Linked DNA regions of Labrenzia sp. PHM005. Each later gene encodes a partner of the first gene's protein in a complex. Links are inferred from orthologs where the notes say so. Each region holds a gene or a part of one and is shown in the gene's direction. Other genes may lie near its edges. The genes, in order: rpsG and tig.

Evidence for each region.
Region 2: the proteins of rpsG (region 1) and tig are in contact, whole or in part, in a crystal structure (PDB 3GTY), measured with the Thermotoga maritima proteins. The link is inferred for Labrenzia sp. PHM005 from one-to-one orthologs. Residues at the interface, in WP_004081843.1 of Thermotoga maritima: Lys34, Lys52, Lys55, Glu59, Arg62, Gln63, Glu66, Asn67, Lys69, Val71, Arg95, Ala109, Lys110, Lys111, Gly112, Arg113, Pro114, Glu117, Glu121, Ile124, Ala125, Tyr127, Asn128, Asn129, Thr130, Gly131, Lys135, Asp139, Arg142, Met143; in WP_004081061.1 of Thermotoga maritima: Glu122, Val124, Val129, Leu130, Tyr133, Glu188, Gly259, Ile262, Tyr263, Glu266, Ser270, Glu273, Gln274, Glu277, Arg308, Gln311, Ile312, Ser315, Tyr316, Glu325, Arg329, Arg336, Leu363, Phe366, Trp367, Arg373, Leu377, Arg381, Leu384, Glu387.

What each region holds. Positions count from the first base shown.
Region 1 is NZ_CP041191.1:3,318,099-3,321,796, forward strand. Bases 1-2,823 are described here. They hold rpsG (30S ribosomal protein S7), read left to right. Parts: upstream 1-1,088; coding sequence 1,089-1,559; downstream 1,560-2,823. Other genes in these bases: rpsL (30S ribosomal protein S12), read left to right, coding at 705-1,076; fusA (elongation factor G), read left to right, coding at 1,585-2,823. Also shown: more of fusA, read left to right, coding at 2,824-3,660.
Region 2 is NZ_CP041191.1:3,531,222-3,548,534, forward strand. What follows is about bases 9,588-12,453. They hold tig (trigger factor), read left to right. Parts: upstream 9,588-10,278; coding sequence 10,279-11,628; downstream 11,629-12,453. Other genes in these bases: FJ695_RS16040 (bifunctional diguanylate cyclase/phosphodiesterase), read left to right, coding at 9,588-9,986; FJ695_RS16050 (ATP-dependent Clp protease proteolytic subunit), read left to right, coding at 11,832-12,453. Also shown: FJ695_RS16005 (ABC transporter substrate-binding protein), read left to right, coding at 1-1,530; FJ695_RS16010 (ABC transporter permease), read left to right, coding at 1,593-2,570; FJ695_RS16015 (ABC transporter permease), read left to right, coding at 2,567-3,484; FJ695_RS16020 (ABC transporter ATP-binding protein), read left to right, coding at 3,481-4,455; FJ695_RS16025 (ABC transporter ATP-binding protein), read left to right, coding at 4,452-5,450; FJ695_RS16030 (M20 family metallopeptidase), read left to right, coding at 5,541-6,965; FJ695_RS16035 (molybdopterin-dependent oxidoreductase), read left to right, coding at 7,473-7,970; more of FJ695_RS16040, read left to right, coding at 7,980-9,587; more of FJ695_RS16050, read left to right, coding at 12,454-12,467; ATP-dependent Clp protease ATP-binding subunit ClpX, read left to right, coding at 12,711-13,976; lon (endopeptidase La), read left to right, coding at 14,314-16,743; FJ695_RS16065 (HU family DNA-binding protein), read left to right, coding at 16,931-17,206. UniProt on the Bacillus subtilis protein: Involved in protein export. Acts as a chaperone by maintaining the newly synthesized protein in an open conformation. Functions as a peptidyl-prolyl cis-trans isomerase.

The sequences.
Region 1 (3,698 bases):
GGTAGGGGATAGACAGTCTCTTGCCAGAGTAAATATGCATTAGAATAAAAGGCGTGCTCCCATCGGGCGCGCCTTTGTTCTTGGGCAATACCGAATAGCCGGATGATCGGTTACTGCGGAGACAATCTTGAAAAATTGCATGTCTGCCATGCATGTGGGAATCAATCGCAAGAACGGGCCTGTAGAACCGTTGTACTGAGCGATTCCGGTGCAATTGTTGGAATTTGAATCATCTGGTTAAGGTTTGATTCATTGTTGGAAATTGGTCTGGATTAGGTGTAAATAACAAAAGAACCGAATTGGGTATGCATTGGAAATAATCTTGCGTTTAGTGCTGTTTTGACGGTCATTTATGAGGCGGTATTTCCCGAAGTCGCGGAAATGCGGAATTTCCAACAAATCACTTGACGCAAAGGGTGCATCTGAGTAGGTTCCGCGCATCCCAAGGGCAGGCGGTAAGAGCGAACCCTCCAGCGCTTCTGAAGAGCGCAGGACACAGTCCTCTTAAACGCTGCCGGGTCACATAGGCGAATACGCGTCGATTGCATGACCGCGAGGTAACTCGTGGTCCTCTGGTTTTTCGCAGCGCCGGCCGCTCTTTTCGGAGCGTGCGGGCGCGATTCTGCATGTTTGAACACATGTGGCATCAGCGGGGGACTGCAGTTGCACAAAGAATTTTGGATGGACAAGGTAAAGGGCACAGAATGCCGACCATCAACCAGTTGATCCGCAAGCCGCGGAAAGATCCGCCGAAGCGGAACAAAGTGCCGGCCATGGAGGCCTGCCCGCAGAAGCGTGGTGTTTGCACCCGCGTCTACACGACCACTCCGAAGAAGCCGAACTCGGCTCTGCGTAAAGTGGCGAAAATCCGTCTGACCAACGGCTTTGAAGTCATTGGATACATCCCGGGTGAAGGCCACAACCTTCAGGAACACTCCGTTGTGATGATCCGCGGCGGCCGTGTGAAGGATTTGCCGGGTGTCCGTTATCACATCATCCGTGGTGTGCTGGATACCCAGGGCGTTAAAGATCGTAAGCAGCGCCGTTCGAAGTACGGCGCCAAGCGGCCGAAGTAAGGAGCACGTTAGATGTCCCGTCGTCACCGCGCAGAAAAACGCGAAATCAACCCGGATCCGAAATTCGGGGATATGGTCGTCACCAAGTTCATGAACTCCATCATGTACGACGGCAAGAAGTCCACCGCCGAGCGCATTGTTTACGGTGCTTTCGACGTTGTTGAGAACAAGACCCGTGAGAACCCGATCGAAGTGTTCCACGCCGCTCTTGAGAACGTTATGCCGCAAGTGGAAGTTCGTTCCCGCCGTGTTGGTGGTGCGACCTACCAGGTTCCGGTTGAAGTTCGTTCTGACCGCCGTCAGGCGCTTGCGATCCGTTGGTTGATCGCAGCAGCTCGTAACCGCAACGAAACCACAATGGTTGATCGCCTCTCCGGTGAACTGCTCGATGCAGCAAACAACCGTGGTACCGCAGTTAAGAAGCGCGAAGACACGCACCGGATGGCCGACGCCAACCGCGCATTCTCGCACTATCGCTGGTAATAAGTTACTTCGAAGGGCTGACGCTATGTCGCGCACGCATAATATCGAGGACTACCGTAACTTCGGCATCATGGCTCACATCGATGCTGGTAAGACGACCACCACCGAGCGGATCCTCTACTACACCGGTAAGAGCCACAAGATCGGTGAAGTTCATGATGGCGCTGCCACTATGGACTGGATGGAGCAGGAGCAGGAGCGTGGTATCACGATCACCTCTGCTGCAACCACCGCTCACTGGAATGACAAACGCCTGAACATCATCGACACCCCAGGCCACGTTGACTTCACAATTGAAGTTGAGCGGTCCCTGCGTGTTCTTGATGGCGCGGTTGCTCTTCTGGACGCCAACGCTGGCGTTGAGCCGCAGACTGAGACTGTTTGGCGTCAGGCCGACAAGTACAACGTCCCGCGGATGATCTTCGTCAACAAGATGGACAAACTCGGCGCCGATTTCGATCGCTGCTGCGAGATGATTAAGTCCCGTCTTGGGGCCACTCCGCTGGTCATGCAGCTGAACATCGGCGCTGAAAGCGAATTCGCTGGCGTTGTTGATCTGCTGAAAATGAAAGCTCTGATCTGGCAGTCCGAAAACCTCGGCGCTGCTTGGGACGTTCTGGACATCCCGGCTGAGCTTGCTGACCGTGCGCAGGAAATGCGCGACGCTCTGATCGAGACTGCTGTTGAGATCGACGAAGAAGCAATGGAAGCTTACCTGGAAGGCGAAGAGCCGTCTTTCGAGAAGCTTCAAGAGCTGATCCGTAAGGGCACCATTGCTGGTGATTTCGTTCCGGTCTTCTGTGGTTCTGCGTTCAAGAACAAAGGCGTGCAGCCGCTTCTTGATGCAGTTGTTGATTACCTGCCGAGCCCGGTTGAAGTTCCGGCTATTAAAGGTATCGATCCGAAGAACGAAGAAGAAGTTGAGCGTCAGTCTTCTGATGAAGAGCCGCTTGGCCTGCTGGCATTCAAGATCGCGAACGACCCGTTCGTTGGCTCTTTGACCTTCTGCCGCATCTACTCCGGTGTTCTGAACAAGGGTGTTTCCCTTCTGAACACTGTTAAAGACAAGCGTGAGCGCGTCGGCCGGATGATGCAGATGCACTCCAACTCCCGTGAAGACATTGATGTGGCCTATGCAGGTGACATCGTGGCGATCGCAGGTCTCAAAGACACCACCACTGGTGACACCCTTTGTGATCCGCTGAAGCCGGTCATTCTGGAGCGGATGGAATTCCCTGAGCCGGTCATCGAGATCGCAGTTGAGCCGAAGACCAAAGCCGACCAGGAAAAAATGGGCCTCGCCCTGAACCGCCTGGCTGCTGAGGATCCGTCCTTCCGCGTGAAGACCGACGAAGAGTCCGGTCAGACCATCATCGCCGGTATGGGTGAATTGCACCTCGACATCATCGTCGACCGCATGAAGCGTGAGTTCAAGGTTGAGGCGAACATTGGTGCGCCGCAGGTTGCTTACCGCGAAACCATCACCAAGGTTGCAGACGTGGATTACACCCACAAGAAGCAGTCTGGTGGTTCTGGTCAGTTCGCTCGCATCAAGCTCACCATCGAGCCGTCCGAGCCGAATGAAGGTTACGTCTTCGAGAGCAAGATCGTTGGCGGTAACGTTCCGAAGGAATACATCCCGGGTGTTACCAAGGGTATCGAAAGCGTCATGTCGTCCGGTCCGCTGGCTGGCTTCCCGATGCTCGACATCAAGGCAACACTCACCGATGGTGCCTACCACGACGTTGACTCCTCTGTTCTGGCCTTCGAAATCGCCGGCCGTGCCGGTTTCCGCGAAGCCATTCAGAAAGCTGGCCCGAAACTTCTCGAGCCGGTCATGAAGGTCGAGGTTGTTACCCCGGAAGATTACATGGGTGATGTGATTGGTGACCTGAACTCCCGCCGCGGCCAGATCGCGGGTACGGAGAACCGGGGCATCGTGACCGTCATCACAGCAATGGTACCGCTGGCCAACATGTTTGGTTACGTGAACAACCTGCGTTCCATGTCTCAAGGCCGCGCCCAGTATTCGATGGTGTTCGATCACTACGATCAGGTGCCGCAGGCTGTCGCCGAAGAGGTTCAGGCGAAATACGCCTGATCCCAACCTCTTGAATTAATTAAGAATTAGAGAAACGG
Region 2 (17,313 bases), 220 kb from region 1 along the record:
ACCGGAGCGGCTTCCGCCGAAAAACTAACCATCGGCCTGGCCTCAGAGCCAACCGCGATGGACCCCCATTTTCACAATCTGGGCCCGAACAACGCCATGTCGGTTCACATCTTTGACCGGCTGATTGCTCAGGACGAAAAGCAGCGCTTGTCGCCAGGCCTGGCTGTGTCTTGGAAGCCGATCGATGATCTGACTTGGGAATTCAAACTGCGCGAAGGCGTCAAGTTCCACGATGGATCCGATTTTACAGCCGACGATGTCGTCTGCACCATGGAACGTGCACCGGATGTGCCGAACTCCCCGTCGAGCTACGGCACCTATTTGAAGGGCAAAACCTTCAAGAAAATCGACGACTACACCGTTCATGCCATAACTGCGGCGCCTTATCCGCTGATGGCAAATGACATCTCCAACGTCCCAGTGGTCTCAGACAGTGCCGGCTGCGGCGCAGCAACCGAAGACTTCAACTCTGGTAAAGCTGCTATCGGCACGGGTCCGTTCAAGTTCTCAAGCTACAAGCCGGGTGAAAGCATCAGCCTGGTCCGGAACGACGATTATTGGGGCGATGCTCCGGCCTGGAGCGAAGTTGAGTTCCGTCCGATCAAGTCCGGCCCAAGCCGGGTGGCAGCGCTTCTTGCCGGCGATGTGGACATGATTGCGGCCGTTCCAACGACCGATATCAAGACCTTGAGCGAAAAAGCCGATCTTCAGCTCAGCCAAGGTGTCTCCAACCGGGTTATTTATCTTCACATGGACCAGTTCCGCGAGAACTCGCCGTTTGTGAAAGGCAATGATGGTTCGGACATCAAGAACCCGCTGTTGGATCAACGTGTCCGTCTGGCCATTTCCAAGGCAATACGCCGGGATGCCATCGTAGAACGCGTGATGGAAGGCGTGGCTATTCCTGCTGGTCAGTTGTTGCCAGAAGGGTTCTTCGGCGTTTCCAGCAAACTGAAACCTGAACCGTATGATCCGGAAGGCGCAAAAGCCTTGCTGGCCGAAGCCGGTTATCCGGACGGTTTTCAGTTGACCATTCACGGCCCGAATGACCGTTACATCAACGATGCTAAGATCGTGGAAGCGATCGGACAGATGCTCACACGTATCGGCATCAAGACGGCAGTGGAAACAATGCCGAGGTCCGTCTATTTCGGCCGGGCGTCCCGCGGCGGCGCGGATGGTCAGCCGGAGTTTAGCTTTATCCTGGTTGGATGGGGTGCAGGCTCAGGTGAAGCCTCTTCACCGCTGAAATCCCTGATCCACACCTATGACAAAGACCAGGGCTTTGGGTCTTCGAACCGTGGCCGTCATTCCAACGCCGAAATCGATGCAACGATCGAAGAAGCATTGCGGACCGTGGATGACGAAAAGCGCCAGGACTTGTTGGCAAAAGCCACCGAAATGGCCATCGGTGATGTTGCGATCATCCCGACCCACTTCCAGGTCAACACTTGGGCCACCAAAAAGGGCCTGAAATATATTCCCCGCACCGACGAGTACACACTCGCCATGGGTGTCGTGAAGGAATAACCGGCTGTTACCGGACCGCTGCTGTCAGCGGTCCGGTTCTCCCCCTGAACTGAGAACCTCTCATGTCTGTTTTTGTCATCCGCCGGCTGATGCAGGCGATCTTCGTCGTGTTTCTCATGTCGGTGATCGTCTTCTTCGGAGTGAATATTGTTGGCGATCCGGTTTACATGCTGGTCAGCCCTGATGCAGATCAGGCAGACATTGAAGCCGCGATCCGCCGTCTTGGGCTCGACCGCCCGATTTGGGAGCAATACCTTCTGTTCCTGAAAGGGGCCGCGCAGGGCAATCTCGGCGACTCCTTCATCTTCGGCGAACCGGCTCTGAAATTGATCCTCCATCATATGCCGGCAACGCTGGAGCTGGCATTCAGCGCGCTGATGATGGCGATTGTGATCGGCATACCTCTTGGTCTCTATTCGGGGCTTTATCCGGACAACGTGGTGTCGAAGGGCATTATGGCCGGATCAATCCTTGGGTTTTCCCTGCCGACGTTTTGGGTCGGGCTGATGATGATTTTGCTGTTCGCAGTTGAGCTTGGCTGGCTGCCATCAACCGGCCGCGGGGATACAGCTTCAGTCTTTGGAATCCAAACCAGTTTGGCCACATGGGACGGCTTGACCCACATTATGCTTCCCGCGCTAAACCTTGCGCTTTTAAAGATCTCGCTGGCGATCCGGCTGACCCGGGCCGGGGTGCGTGAAGCGATGAGCCAGGACTATGTCAAATACGCCCGCGCAAAAGGCGTTTCGACACAGCGCATCATCTTCGTTCATGTCATGAAAAACATCATGATCCCGGTGGTCACTGTCATGGGACTGGAATTTGGCAGCCTCATCGGATTTTCGGTCGTCACCGAAACAATCTTTGCCTGGCCTGGGATGGGCAAGCTCCTGATCGATGCGATCCTGCAACTCGATCGGCCTGTGGTCGTCGCCTACCTGATGATCATGGTCCTGTTCTTTGTCGTGATCAATCTGGTCGTTGACATTCTCTATTCAATCCTGGACCCGCGTGTCCGTCTGCAGGATCAGGGCGCATGACCGATACTACGATTTCGTCGTCAACCCCGGCCACGGTCAAGGTGGAAACACCTTTCCAACGGTTTCGGGCGGAGTTTTTCGAAAGCCGCATTGCCACGGCCGCCTTCTGCATCCTCGCGATCATTCTGCTGCTGGCGATTTTGGCTCCGTGGATCACGCCACAAAACCCCTATGATCTTGCCCAGGTGGATGTTTTAGACGGGCGGTTGCCGCCCGGATCTGAAGCCTTTGCCGGATACACCATGTGGCTCGGATCTGATGGAGCCGGTCGGGATCTTTATTCGGCGATCCTATATGGCCTCAGGATTTCAATTTCCGTTGGCCTCGCTTCTGGGGTGATTGCCCTCTTCATCGGCATGACTGTGGGCTTGATCGCTGCTTATGCCGGTGGCCGGACCGAAGCCATCATCATGCGGGTGGTCGATTTGCAACTGTCCTTTCCAGCGTCCTTGGTGGCCTTGATGCTGGTCGCAGCTCTTGGAAAAGGGGTCGACAAGATTATCCTGGCCCTTGTGGTGGCCCAATGGGCCTACTATGCCCGAACGGTCCGGGCGACGGCTTTGGTGGAACGCGGCAAGGAATACGTCGAAGCCGCTCAATGTCTGGGCCTTTCGAAGATGCGGGTCGTTTTCCGGCACATCCTGCCGAATTGTCTCGCTCCGCTGATCGTGGTTGGCACCGTGCAGACTGCCCATGCCGTCTCATTGGAAGCAACACTGTCGTTCCTCGGAGTCGGATTGCCGCAAACCGAACCATCTCTGGGTGTTCTGATCGCCAACGGCTTTGAATACATGCTGTCCGGCCGGTACTGGATTTCGGTCTTTCCCGGCTTTGCGCTGCTCATGACCGTGGCATCGATCAACCTTGTCGGAGACCAACTCCGAGATGTTCTCAATCCGAGGCTGAAGAAATGACCGCGGTCCTGGAAGTAAGCGGGCTGAAGACGCATTTCTTCACCCATGCCGGTGTTGTCAAAGCCGTCGATGGCGTCGATTTCACTGTCAACAAGGGCGAGGTGATGGGCCTTGTCGGAGAATCTGGATCAGGAAAATCCATCACCGGGTTTTCTATTCTGGGTCTCATTGATCAGCCCGGCCGGATTGTTGAGGGCGCTATCCGGTTCAATGGCGATGACATTGCCAATGCGCCGGAGGAAAAGCTCAAAACGATCCGCGGAAACCGGATTTCGATGATTTTCCAAGATCCGATGATGACCCTCAACCCGGTCTTGCGCATCGATTCCCAAATGATGGAAGCAATCTTTGCGCATGAAAAAGTGTCCAAGAAGGAAGCCTGGGAGCGTTCCCGGGACGCTCTTGGTTTGGTCGGCATTCCATCCCCTGAAGAGCGGTTGAAAGCCTATCCGCACCAGCTCTCTGGCGGGATGCGCCAGCGGGTGTCGATTGCCATCGCCTTCCTGAACAAACCAGATTTGATCATCGCCGATGAGCCAACCACCGCGCTTGATGTCACCATCCAGGCGCAAATCATCCACGAAGCGCAAAAACTGACGCGCCAGACCGGAACCGCGATGATTTGGATTACCCATGACCTTGCTGTTGTTGCCGGTCTCGCAGATCGAATATCGGTGATGTATGCCGGCAGGATCGTTGAACAGGGGCTAACAGACGATGTGATCGATCACCCGCTGCATCCGTATACGGTGGGGTTGCTTGGGTCTGTGCCGACTGCCAACAAAAGAGGCGAACGCCTGTTTCAGATCGAGGGTATGACGCCGAACATGCTGGCTCTGCCCGAAGGCTGTGCTTTTGCGCCGCGTTGTGGAGCTGCGACCGCTGCCTGCAAAGCTCCGCCTCCAGTGGAACATGTGGCAAACCGCGAACTGCGTTGTTTCAATCCCCAGGCACAGGTGGCAGCCCAATGACCACGCCACTTGTTGAGATTAAGAACGTCTCCAAACGTTTTGCGAAACGGCTCGATGTTGCCGGAAAAATCGCTCAGAAGCTGGGGGCCAATGTCCGCGAAGAAGTGGTGCATGCGGTCGACGAAGTGAACCTAGATATCCGCGAGGGTGAGGTATTGGGCCTTGTCGGGGAATCTGGCTGTGGTAAATCCACGCTTGGCCGCGTGGTTGCTGGGATACATGCACCGAGTTCAGGTCAGTTGCTCTTTCAAGGCAACGACGTGGCCGCCATGTCCAGTGCCGAACAGCGGGCTGCGACCCTCGCAATTCAGATGATCTTTCAGGATCCCTTCGCCAGTTTGAACCCGCGCATGCGGGTTGAGGACATAATCGGCGAAGCGCCGCAGTTTCACGGCATTGTCTCGCGGTCTGAGGCTTCGGACTACGTTGATGACATCATGCGAAAAGTCGGGCTCGATCCATCGTTGAAGCGGCGCTACGCCCACCAGTTTTCCGGTGGTCAGCGTCAGCGGATCGGGATTGCGCGGGCGCTCGCAGTCAAACCGAAATTTCTTGTCTGTGACGAAGCCATCGCGGCATTGGATGTTTCCATCCAGGCCCAGGTGATCAACCTCTTCATGGATTTGAGAGAAGAATTCGGCCTGACATACCTGTTCATCAGCCATGATTTGAGCGTTGTCGAGCACATCGCCGACCGCGTGGCGATCATGTATTTGGGCCGGATTGTCGAAAGTGCATCGACTGAAGAAATCTTCAGTGCGCCCAAACATCCCTACACAAAGGCGCTTCTGGCTGAAGCGCCGCGGCTCGATCAGAGAAAGCGCGATTTTGCGCCGATCGAGGGCGAGATTCCATCACCGTTGGACCCGCCGAAGGGGTGTTATTTCAATCCACGCTGTCCACACGCACAAGATCTGTGCCGCCGGGAACAGCCTGGCCTTGAAACCTTCGGCGAGAGCCATTCGGTCGCTTGCCACTATTGGAAGGATGTCTGATCCCCACAGCTGGGATCGTTAATCGAGTTGCTTACCACGTGCCACTTTGCTGCGGCGCGGCCGGTATGTGCTGCCTTTTGGGAGGAAGAAATGAAAAACACTGATCGTGTCTGGGACTTGGTCGATGCCCGCCGGGAGGATTATGTCGGTCTGTCCGATCGTGTCTTCGACCTCCCGGAAATTGCCTACACCGAGTTCAAATCTGTTGCTGAGCACAAGAAAATGCTGGAACAGGAAGGCTTCAAAATCACCGAAGGTGTCGCGGGGATCCCGACCGCAATCGTCGGGGAGGCCGGTGATGAAGGGCCGGTGATCGCCATTCTCGGCGAGTTCGATGCGCTGCCGGAACTGGGGCAGACAGCGGGCGTTGCTGAACATCAACCCGTCGAAGCCGGCGGCCCCGGACATGGTTGCGGGCACAATCTTCTGGGCTCAGCCGCGCTCATGGCAGCTTCTGCGGTAAAGGATTACCTCGCCGAACGCGGCCTCAAAGGCCGTGTGCGCTACTATGGCTGTCCAGCCGAAGAAGGCGGTGCGGCCAAGACATTCATGGTGCGCGAAGGATTGTTTGATGACGTCGACGCGGCAATCTCTTGGCACCCGGCGACGTTTACGGCGGTCAACGAAGCCAATTCCCTCGCCAACACGCGGATTGACTTCACATTTCATGGCCTGGCAGCACATGCGGCCGGCGCACCCGAGCTCGGCCGCAGTGCGCTGGATGCCATCGAGCTGATGAACGTTGGCGTCAACTACATGCGGGAGCACATGCCAGATGATGCCCGGGTGCATTATGCCTATTTGGACGCTGGGGGTATTGCGCCCAATGTTGTGCAGTCAAAGGCAACTGTCCGCCAGCTTGTCCGTGCCCGGAATTTGAAAGAGTTGCGCGGCCTGATCGACCGGGTTCGCAAGATAGCCGAAGGCGCAGCTTTGATGACGGAAACAACCGTTGAGACCAGCGTCGTCAGCGGGGTTTCCAATTTGATCGGCAACCGTCCTTTGGAAGAAACCATGCAGCGCAATCTCGACAGGTTGGGCGCCCCTGACTTTGACGACACAGACCGGGAATTTGCAGACAAAATCCGCAGCACGCTCAGTGAGGACAACATCACCGTCTCGTTCCGGCGGATCGGCGCTGAGGTGGACCTGGATATGACCCTCTGCGACTTTGTGGCCCCGCTGGACCGGAACAGCGAAGGCGGAGAAGGCTCTACCGATGTTGGCGATGTCAGCTGGGCCGTGCCGACTGTTCAGGCCCGTGTTGCAACTTGTGCAGTTGGAACGCCGTTCCATACTTGGCAATTGACCGCGCAAGGGAAAGCTCCGGCTGCGCACAAAGGCATGCTGCATGCAGCGAAAATCATGGCAGGAACCGCGGTGGATCTGTTCGAAGATAGCGAAGTTCTGGATCAGGCGATCACGGCCCACAAAGAAAAGCTCGCGCGCGATCCTTACGCTTGCCCGATCCCAGATGAAGTCGGCCCGCCACTGAAAGCGATGAGTAATCAATAATATATCAAAATCTCATCTAGGTGAAATTTGCGGGCAGTCCGGATGTTCACTTCCAGTGCCCGCAAGTCGCACGACTCAACTGCGGTTCTTCAAGCAACCTCATGATCGTATTCTCTAGTAACTGTCGGTGAAGGCGTTACAGATCGGCTGCCTGTATGAGGAAAAACAGCAGGTCAGCCTTGTCGAACTTGAGGAAGAGTTTGCCAGTATGCCCATAGCAGTTTCTTAACCGAACTAATTGGCGCGGTAGCAGTGTAGTTCCAATTGTAGAGCCGGGAAAGCTGACCCCGAACAGTTTTAGTCTGTAAGTTCGTCAGTGAAAATTCCGTCACCGGATAATTACATAAGTATAAATATAAATGGCAATGTTTTCAATCGGAAAATGAACAATAAAACAATATGTAATCTTTGATTAATTGTAAGTGATAACCGCAAATTTACAAAAATAATTTTCAAATATATTGCAGATGGGCAATAGTTGGTTTTGTGAAATTGTTGGAGAATTGAATGATTTCCTGTTTTTGGAAAGGTCTGTCGGGAATACTTGTTGCTGTTCTTATCGTTGGTCAATGGTCGACCGTTGCCGATGCTGAGGAACAGGTCATTTTGGAAATCAGCGGCAATGTTTCGGTGGACGGGGAGGTCCTGTTTACGCGCAGTGCCTTGGAAGCTCTCGGGTCAACGGAAATCGCCACAACAACGCCATGGCATGATGGGGTGGTGCGTTTTGAAGGAGTTCCGCTGAAGAGCTTGTTGGCGCATGTCGGGGCACTTGGTAACGATCTAACTGTCTTCGCGCTCAATGATTATTCTGCGACAATTCCGATGAAGGACCTTGAAGAATTCAACCCCATTCTTGCCCTGAAACTGAATGGAAAACACATGGGAGTTGAAGACAAGGGGCCGCTTTTTGTCATCTATCCCTTTGATTCAGACACGAAGCTTCAAAGTGAAATCTATTTCTCGAGATCCGTTTGGCAGGCCAACAAGATCCTCGTGAAATAGGCTATCGGGATGCAGTGGCCAAAAATCCAGTTTTCTTGGCAGATTTACTTGATAGCCGGGGTGTTGATATTCGGGTCGCTCACAGCGCTCAATATTGCATCCTTCGACAATGCACGCCTGTCGATCAAACAGGCTATGCGTCATGACACGTCTTGGAATGGCGCCAATGGCCGCATCGAAGTAGAAAAACTGAAATCAGCCTTAAGCTCGTATCTGCTTCTCCTAGATGATGCTGGAAAAGCGCGTGTTGATCTCCAAATTGCGATCGTAAAAAGCCGCGTGGGGACATGGAGCCAGGGGTCCTTTGGTGAATTTGTAAATGAAGACACTGATCGAATTGAGCGATTAGCACATGCCAAACAAGTCATAGTAGACATTGAGGATTTGATTTCAGAGCACACAGCAAACGCTGGGCGTAAAGAGCTGATGGAGAAATCAAATCAACTTTCGAAAATTTTTCATAATTTAGGATCGTTATCGCATGAAACGAGTATGAACCGGGCAGCCGCAGCCCGCGAAGAATTGCAGCACCAGCAACAAATTCAAAGGCGGATCTCGGAATTCCTTATGGGGCTTGGTGCACTGTTGTTTTTTGTGGCGATTAGGCAAAACGTATCGCTTAAATCTGCATCTGATCTGGCAGATGCAAATGCGCAGAAATTTGCTCACTTGGCAAAACACGATCCGGTAACAGGGCTGCCAAACCGGACTGCTGTCGATGAAAAGTTGACGGCCCTGGCAAGCGCGCAACAAAAGCCGCAACGGGTGTGCGTTCTTGCGACGGACTTAGATGGTTTCAAACGCATCAATGATATGTTGGGTCATACCGTCGGCGACGCAGCCCTGAAGGCGGTTGGCCAGCATTTGACAAGAGCCGTTGAAGTGTCCGGAGCAGCGGGAATGGTTGCGCGAGTAGGGGGGGATGAGTTTCTGATCATTCTGGAGAATTGTGATCCGGATTGGTCCTTGCCTGATTTTGCCAGAAGTCTGTTGCAGTCTTTGGATGTGCCGATGGAAACTGAAGCCGGGAAAGTGAGCCTCGGATTGTCGATTGGCTATGCGGAGTCAAACAACCAGCAAGAAGCATTTGTTCCTCTGATTATGGATGCCGATCTTGCCCTGACTGAAGCCAAATTGCGCGGGAAGCGGCGCGCGGTCGCCTATAACAACGCTTTGAGAACGAAAATGAAGCGCAGGGAGGCGGTGGAGGACGCGCTGCCGTCGGCTGCACGAAATCATGAGATCCGACCGGTGTTTCAGCCTTTCTTCGATATTCAATCTGGCCGGTGTGTGGGATTTGAAGCTTTGGCGAGATGGACCCATCCAGAGCTTGGTCAAGTTGCGCCAGATGAGTTCATCTCGATTGCGGAAACGACTGGAGACATTGTTGATATTGGTGGCCATATTTTGCTTCTGGCGTGCCGCGAGGCGGTCAGTTGGGAATTTGACGCTGCCATTTCCGTGAATCTCTCTATGTCGCAGATTTTGCGGTCAGACATTGTTCGCGACGTGCGCAAGGTCTTGGACGAAACTGGGCTTGATCCGCACAGGCTGAAACTGGAAATTACTGAAAGTGTTTTGATTTCCGACCTAGATCGTACCGTCGCCGTTCTGCGCCAGTTTCAAAACATGGGAATTCGAGTCTCTTTGGATGATTTTGGGACCGGGTATTCAGGTTTGTCCTACCTGGCAAAATTCGCTTGGGATGAAATCAAGATTGACCGCAGTTTTGTGATTTCCGCCGGATCTTCTGAAGATGTTCGCAATGTCGTCAAAATGGTGGTCAAGATCGCTGCGCAGCTTGGCGCTGTTGTTACCATTGAGGGCATTGAGACACATGAGCAGAGGGAGCAATTCGCTAGCTTTGGCTGCCATACAGCGCAAGGATATTTGTTTGGAAAGCCGCAAGGTCGAGATAAAATTCCTGAATACCTTCAAAGACAAATTGTACCGCTGGGTAGACCAGCCAATCAATTGCCGGCATCGGAATTGAGGACGCGGTCTAAGCGGGTTTAACACGACCGGGAAACGAACAGGGTGGCACAATGCCATCTCCCGGATCTCTGATTGAATAGAATCCAGCCGTTTTCTGCGTCAATAACGGGTGGTTCATCGCCCGCAAGACTTGACACTTTCGCCCCCAGCCTTTATCGCGCTCCCATCGTGCGTCTTGGGCTCTGCTTAAGGCGTGCATCGCTATTGGAATGCTCCTGCAAAAAGGGGAGTGGGCGGTGCGGCACACGGAAATTTTGATAATCAACACCTCCAGGGCGCATTGCCGCTCAGGACCGAGGACGAAGCAAAACCCATGCAGGTAACCGAAACCCTCGCCGAGGGCCTCAAGCGCGAGCTGAAGATCGACATTCCAGCTGGCGATCTGGCAGCCAAACTCGATGAATACATGGACGACATGAAGTCCAAGGCCAACATCAAGGGCTTCCGTCCGGGCAAGGTTCCGGTCGCGCATCTGAAGAAGATGTATGGCCGCCAAGCAATGGCTGAGATCCTGTCGAACACCATCCAGGAAACCACTCAGAAGGCCGTTGAAGAGCGCTCCGAGCGCCCGGCGCTGACACCGGAAATCGATCTGCCGGACGAAGAAGCTGAAAAGATCCTGGCTGGCGATGCCGACCTGTCCTTCAAAATGACTTATGACGTTCTGCCGGACTTCGAAATCGTGGACTTCGGCGGCTTTGAGATCGAGCGTCCGATCGTCGAGATCGCCGATGAGGAAGTCGACGGCCAGGTTGCTGACATTGCCAAGAACAACACACCGTTTGAAGCGAAAGACGGCGCTGCGGAAGACGGTGACCGTGTCACCATGTCTTACCTCGGCAAAGTCGACGGCGAGCCTTTTGAAGGCGGCGCTGACGAAAACGGTCAGCTCGTTCTGGGCTCAGGCCAGTTTATCCCGGGCTTTGAAGATCAGCTGATCGGCACCAAGGCAGGCGACGAGAAGGTTGTTGAAGTAACTTTCCCGGAAGACTACCCGGCTGCCCATCTGGCTGGAAAAGCAGCGACCTTTGACGTTGTCGTCAAGGAAGTTGGTGCACCAGGCGAAGCTGCGATCGACGACGAGTTTGCAAAAGGTCTCGGCCTTGAGTCGCTCGACAAGCTGAAGGAAATCGTCCGCGGCCAGATCGAAGGCCAGTTTGGCCAGATGACCCGCCAGCGCGTTAAGCGTCAGCTGCTCGACAAGCTCGATGAGCATTATTCTTTCGAACTGCCGGAAAAACTGCTGGAATCTGAGTTCCAGGTCGTTTGGCAGCAGGTCGAAGAAGACATGAAGCGCAACGAAAAGACCTTCGAAGACGAAGAGACCACGGAAGAAGAAGCTAAAGCGGAGTACCGCAAGATTGCTGAACGCCGTGTCCGTTTGGGTCTGGTTCTGTCTGAAATCGGTGAAAAGAACGACATTCAGGTCACCGAAGAAGAAATGCAGCGTGCGCTTTATGACCGGGTCCGTCAGTTCCCGGGTCAAGAACAGCAGGTGTTCGAATTCTACAAGAACAACCAGCAGGCGCTCGCGTCTCTGCGCGCACCGATCTACGAGGAAAAAGTCGTCGACTTCATGCTCGAGCTGGCAAAAGTCAGCGACAAGACGGTGACCAAGGAAGAGCTGGAAAAGCTTGTTTCTGAGGATGAAGACGACGCGTAAGGCGTTTTTTCCCAGATAATCCCCAGATGCGGCGGCAACTTTAACTTTGCTTTCACGCCGCATCTGCCATGACTTTGCGTTGAGGGCGGCATCCCTATATATGGGATGTCGCTTTTTTCGAATTGGGCCATGAAACGATGCGCTTTCATGGTCTGTGTTCTGCCCAAGACCCTTGGGCAACATCTCAAGCATATGGATGAGGTATGAAGGATCCTGTCGATATCTACATGAACACTCTCGTGCCGATGGTTGTCGAACAGACGAACCGGGGCGAGCGGGCCTTCGATATCTACTCGCGCTTGCTGAAGGAGCGCATCATCTTCCTGACCGGACCGGTCGAAGATCACATGGCAACGCTGGTGAGCGCACAGCTTCTGTATCTGGAAGCGGAAAACCCGTCTAAAGAAATCGCGATTTACATCAATTCGCCGGGTGGTTTGGTGACCTCCGGTCTCGCGATTTACGACACCATGCAGTTCATTCGCCCCTCGGTGTCAACGCTCTGCATTGGTCAGGCTGCGTCCATGGGCTCTCTGCTTTTGGCTGCTGGTGAAAAGGACATGCGCTTCATTTTGCCGAATGCCCGCGTCATGGTTCATCAGCCGTCCGGCGGTTTCCGCGGTCAGGCAGCCGACATCATGCTGCATGCTCAGGAAATCCTGGCCATGAAACGCCGGCTCAATGAAATTTACGTGAAACACACCGGCCAAAGCTTGGATCAGGTTGAAGAAGCGCTGGAGCGCGACAACTTTATGACCGCCGACAAAGCCAAGGAATTTGGCATTGTTGACAAGGTCATCACGGATCGGATGAGCCTGGGCGGCGAAGAAACGTCGTAATTTGCGGGTTTGTGCAATAATCACGGGGCGATTTCCCGTGGTTTTGCCGGAAAAATCCATAGGTAATACAGGGTTTTCACCTTCGCCTTAAACCTATATTGATTTTTAACGGCGAACCATGGTGACATCCTACAGGAAAGTGCGGCACTTTAGGTGTCTAACGCTTTCAGTTCGGATCTGGCTCTATTGGGCCAAATCCGGGAAGATAAGGGGTGAAGGCCCCAGAAACGCGAGGTTGATTACATGACCAAGGCCAGCGGCAGCGATTCCAAGAATACGCTCTACTGCTCCTTCTGCGGCAAAAGCCAGCACGAGGTCCGCAAGCTGATCGCCGGCCCGACTGTTTTCATTTGCGATGAATGTGTCGAGCTGTGCATGGATATCATCCGCGAGGAAAACAAATCCTCGCTGGTAAAATCTCGGGACGGAATCCCGACCCCTCAGGAAATCCGCGATGTTCTGGATGACTATGTCATTGGTCAGGGCAGTGCGAAGAAGGTCCTGTCGGTCGCCGTTCACAACCATTACAAGCGTCTAAACCACGCCACCAAGAACAATGATGTTGAACTGGCCAAGTCCAACATTCTTCTGGTCGGTCCGACAGGTTGCGGCAAGACACTGCTCGCGCAGACCTTGGCCCGTATCCTCGACGTGCCGTTCACCATGGCGGACGCAACCACATTGACCGAAGCCGGTTATGTCGGTGAAGACGTTGAAAACATCATCCTGAAGCTGCTGCAATCTGCCGACTACAACGTCGAACGTGCGCAGCGCGGCATCGTCTACATCGATGAGATCGACAAGATCAGCCGCAAGGCCGACAACCCTTCGATCACACGCGATGTGTCGGGTGAGGGCGTCCAGCAAGCGCTCTTGAAGATCATGGAAGGCACGGTGGCCTCCGTTCCGCCACAGGGTGGCCGGAAACACCCGCAGCAGGAGTTCCTGCAGGTGGACACCACCAATATGCTGTTCATCTGTGGTGGGGCCTTTGCGGGACTTGATAAGATCATCTCCGACCGCGGCACCCAGACATCCATTGGCTTCCAGGCACAGGTGCATGCACCTGAAGACCGCCGGATCGGTGAGCTCTTCTCCGAGCTGGAGCCGGAAGATCTTCTGAAGTTTGGTCTTATTCCGGAATTCGTTGGCCGTTTGCCGGTCATCGCCACGCTGGAAGACCTCGACGAAGATGCGCTGATCACTATTTTGACCGAGCCGAAAAACGCGCTCGTCAAGCAGTATCAGCGTCTGTTCGAGATGGAGCAGGTCGAACTGTCTTTCCACGAGGACGCGCTGCGGGCGATCGCGCAAAAAGCGATCGAGCGCAAGACCGGTGCCCGTGGTTTGCGGTCCATTCTGGAATCCATCTTGCTCGATACCATGTACGAGCTGCCGGGTCTGAAGGGCGTCAAGGAAGTCGTCATTTCACCAGAAGTGGTGAATGGCGAAGCGCGTCCTTTGTACATCTACGAAGACCGCGAAGAAACCTCTGCTACGAGCGCGTAAGCTAGCGGCAAGCGCTTAAGTTTAGACGTTTGAAAGTGCCGCTCTTTCGGGGGCGGCATTTTTGTTTTTTGCACAGCCAATTTGGTTTGGGGTGCGTTATCCACCGTGCTGGTGAGTCGTCAACAGACAAGTCCGTTTCTTAAGACGCGATTGCCTTGACACCGGGGCGGCAGGTAGCCACCTAATAGAGCGAAAGGACGGCTTGTGCGGATCGTCGGCACGCCCATCCGGGGTGTTTACGATCCGGCCCTCGGCAAATACCGCTGAAAGCCGTTTTCCAGTGTCTCTGGCTGCCTTTTAATGAGTGGGGCCGGAACACGCCGAGAAAGGAAAAAAAATGAGCGACGCAGAAATCCGCGCCACTGATCCAGACTCAACGTCTGTGTATCCCGTCTTGCCCCTGCGCGATATTGTCGTCTTCCCACATATGATCGTTCCGCTGTTCGTTGGCCGTGAGAAGTCGATCAAGGCGCTTGAAGAGGTGATGACCACCGACAAGCACATTCTCCTTGCGACGCAGATGAATGCCGCGGACGATGATCCCAATCCGGACCAGATCTACAACGTCGGTACGCTGGCAACCGTTTTGCAGCTGCTGAAGTTGCCGGACAACACTGTCAAAGTGTTGGTCGAGGGCGGTGCGCGTGCGCAAATCGGTGAGTATTCCGACCGTTCAGACTATTTCGAAGCCACAGCGACTGTTTTGCCTGAAAAAGACGGCGAAAACATCGAAGTGGAAGCTTTGGCACGCTCCGTGATCGCCGAGTTTGAGAACTATGTGAAACTGAACAAGAAGGTTTCTCCGGAAGTTCTCGGCGCGGTCAATCAGATCGACGATTATTCGAAACTGGCCGACACGATTGCCTCACATCTGGCGATCAAGATCCCAGAAAAACAGGAAATCCTCGGCGTCGTTTCCGTCTCCGAACGGCTTGAGCGTGTCCTTGGCATGATGGAAAGCGAAATTTCCGTCCTGCAAGTGGAAAAACGCATCCGTTCGCGCGTCAAGCGCCAGATGGAGAAGACCCAGCGCGAGTACTATCTGAATGAGCAGATGAAGGCCATTCAGAAGGAGCTGGGTGACAGCGAAGACGGCAAAGACGAGATTGCCGAACTCGAAGAAAAGATCAAAAAGACCAAGCTGACCAAGGAAGCGCGCGAACGTGCCGCTGCCGAGATCAAGAAGCTGAAACAGATGAGCCCGATGTCCGCGGAAGCGACCGTGGTACGGAACTATCTGGACTGGCTGATCGGCATTCCTTGGTCAAAGAAATCAAAGGTCAAACACGATCTCAGCTTCGCCGAGACGGTGCTCGACACTGATCACTATGGCCTCGATAAGGTCAAGGAGCGGATTGTCGAATATCTGGCGGTTCAAAGCCGGGCCAACAAATTGCGTGGTCCGATCCTCTGCCTAGTTGGCCCTCCAGGTGTCGGTAAAACCTCGCTTGGTAAGTCGATTGCCAAGGCAACGGGCCGTGAATTCGTACGTATGTCGCTGGGCGGTGTACGCGATGAAGCGGAGATCCGTGGCCACCGGCGGACCTACATCGGCTCCATGCCGGGCAAGGTCATCCAGTCGATGAAAAAAGCCAAAAAATCCAACCCGCTCTTCCTGCTCGATGAGATCGACAAGATGGGCATGGATTTCCGCGGCGATCCGTCATCCGCACTGCTTGAGGTCCTGGATCCGGAACAGAACTCTTCCTTCATGGATCACTATCTGGAGGTCGAATACGATCTGTCGGACGTGATGTTCGTGACGACGGCCAACACGCTGAACATCCCTGGTCCCTTGATGGACCGGATGGAGATCATCCGGATTGCCGGCTATACGGAAGAAGAGAAGGTGGAAATCTGCCGCCGTCACCTCATTCCGAAGGCTGAAAAAGACCACGGCCTGCGGGACGGCGAATTCACGATTGAAGACGAGGCGCTTCAAAAAGTGGTGCGCCGCTATACCCGTGAAGCCGGGGTGCGGAACCTGGAACGCGAAATGGCGACCCTTGCCCGTAAATCGGTCAAGGATATCCTGATGAGCGACAAGGAAAGCATCACGGTTACTCCGGAGCTCGTCGAGGAATACCTCGGTGTGCCGCGGTACCGCTATGGTGAAGCCGAACTTGAAGATCAGGTCGGTGTTGTTACCGGTCTCGCTTGGACGGAAGTTGGCGGCGAGTTGCTGACGATCGAAGGTGTCATGATGCCGGGCAAAGGCAAAATGACCGTTACCGGCAACTTGAAGGACGTGATGAAGGAATCGATTTCCGCGGCAGCGTCTTACGTACGCTCCCGGTCCGTTGATTTCGGCATCGAACCGCCGAGCTTCGACAAACGCGACATCCACGTGCACGTGCCGGAAGGGGCAACGCCGAAGGATGGTCCGTCTGCCGGTATCGCCATGGCAACCGCAGTGATCTCGACCATGACCGGCATTCCGGTCAAACGCGATGTGGCCATGACAGGTGAAATCACCTTGCGCGGCCGGGTTCTGCCGATCGGTGGATTGAAGGAAAAACTCCTTGCAGCCCTGCGTGGAGGTATCAAGCTGGTCATGATCCCGGAAGACAACGCCAAGGATCTGGCGGATATTCCGGACACGGTGAAAAACTCGCTCGAAATCATCCCGGTTTCCGGCATGGAAGAAGTCCTCAAACACGCTCTTGTACGTTTGCCGGAGCCGATTGAATGGGACGCGGATGCAGCGGAAGCTGCAACCAAGGCGGGAAGTTCGGATGACGACACAACAGGTGTCGTTGCCCACTAAATCCGCTCAAACAATGTATAAAATGTCAAGCCCCGGCCAAACCGGGGCTTTTCTTTTGAATAATTGGTCAAAATGGCTGTTTTCTGCGAAAAAACCTCTTGCGTTTCGTCTCAAATCTCGCGAATTTCGCGCAACGGCGCTGACAGGAATCGTCGGCATACGTCCGTTTCTTAGAAAGGTATCTGCTATGAATAAGAACGATCTGATCGCAGCTGTCGCAGAAAAGACCGGCCTGACAAAGGCACAGGCAGGCGAAGCAGTTGACGCATCTTTTGAAGCTGTCACTGAAACGCTGAAAGGCGGCGGCGAAGTCCGCATCATCGGTTTTGGTAACTTCACTGTTTCCGAACGTGCTGCTACCGAAGGCCGGAACCCGCGGACTGGCGAAACGATCCAGATCCCGGCTTCTAAGACGCCGAAATTCAAGGCTGGTAAAGGCCTGAAGGACGCTGTGAACGCTTAATCGTTCTCAGAGGTCATAAAGACCCAAGAACCCCGTGCTTGAGTGATCAAGGGCGGGGTTTTTCTTTTGGTGTTTTGACTAGAGCATTTTTGAACAATACGGGGTCA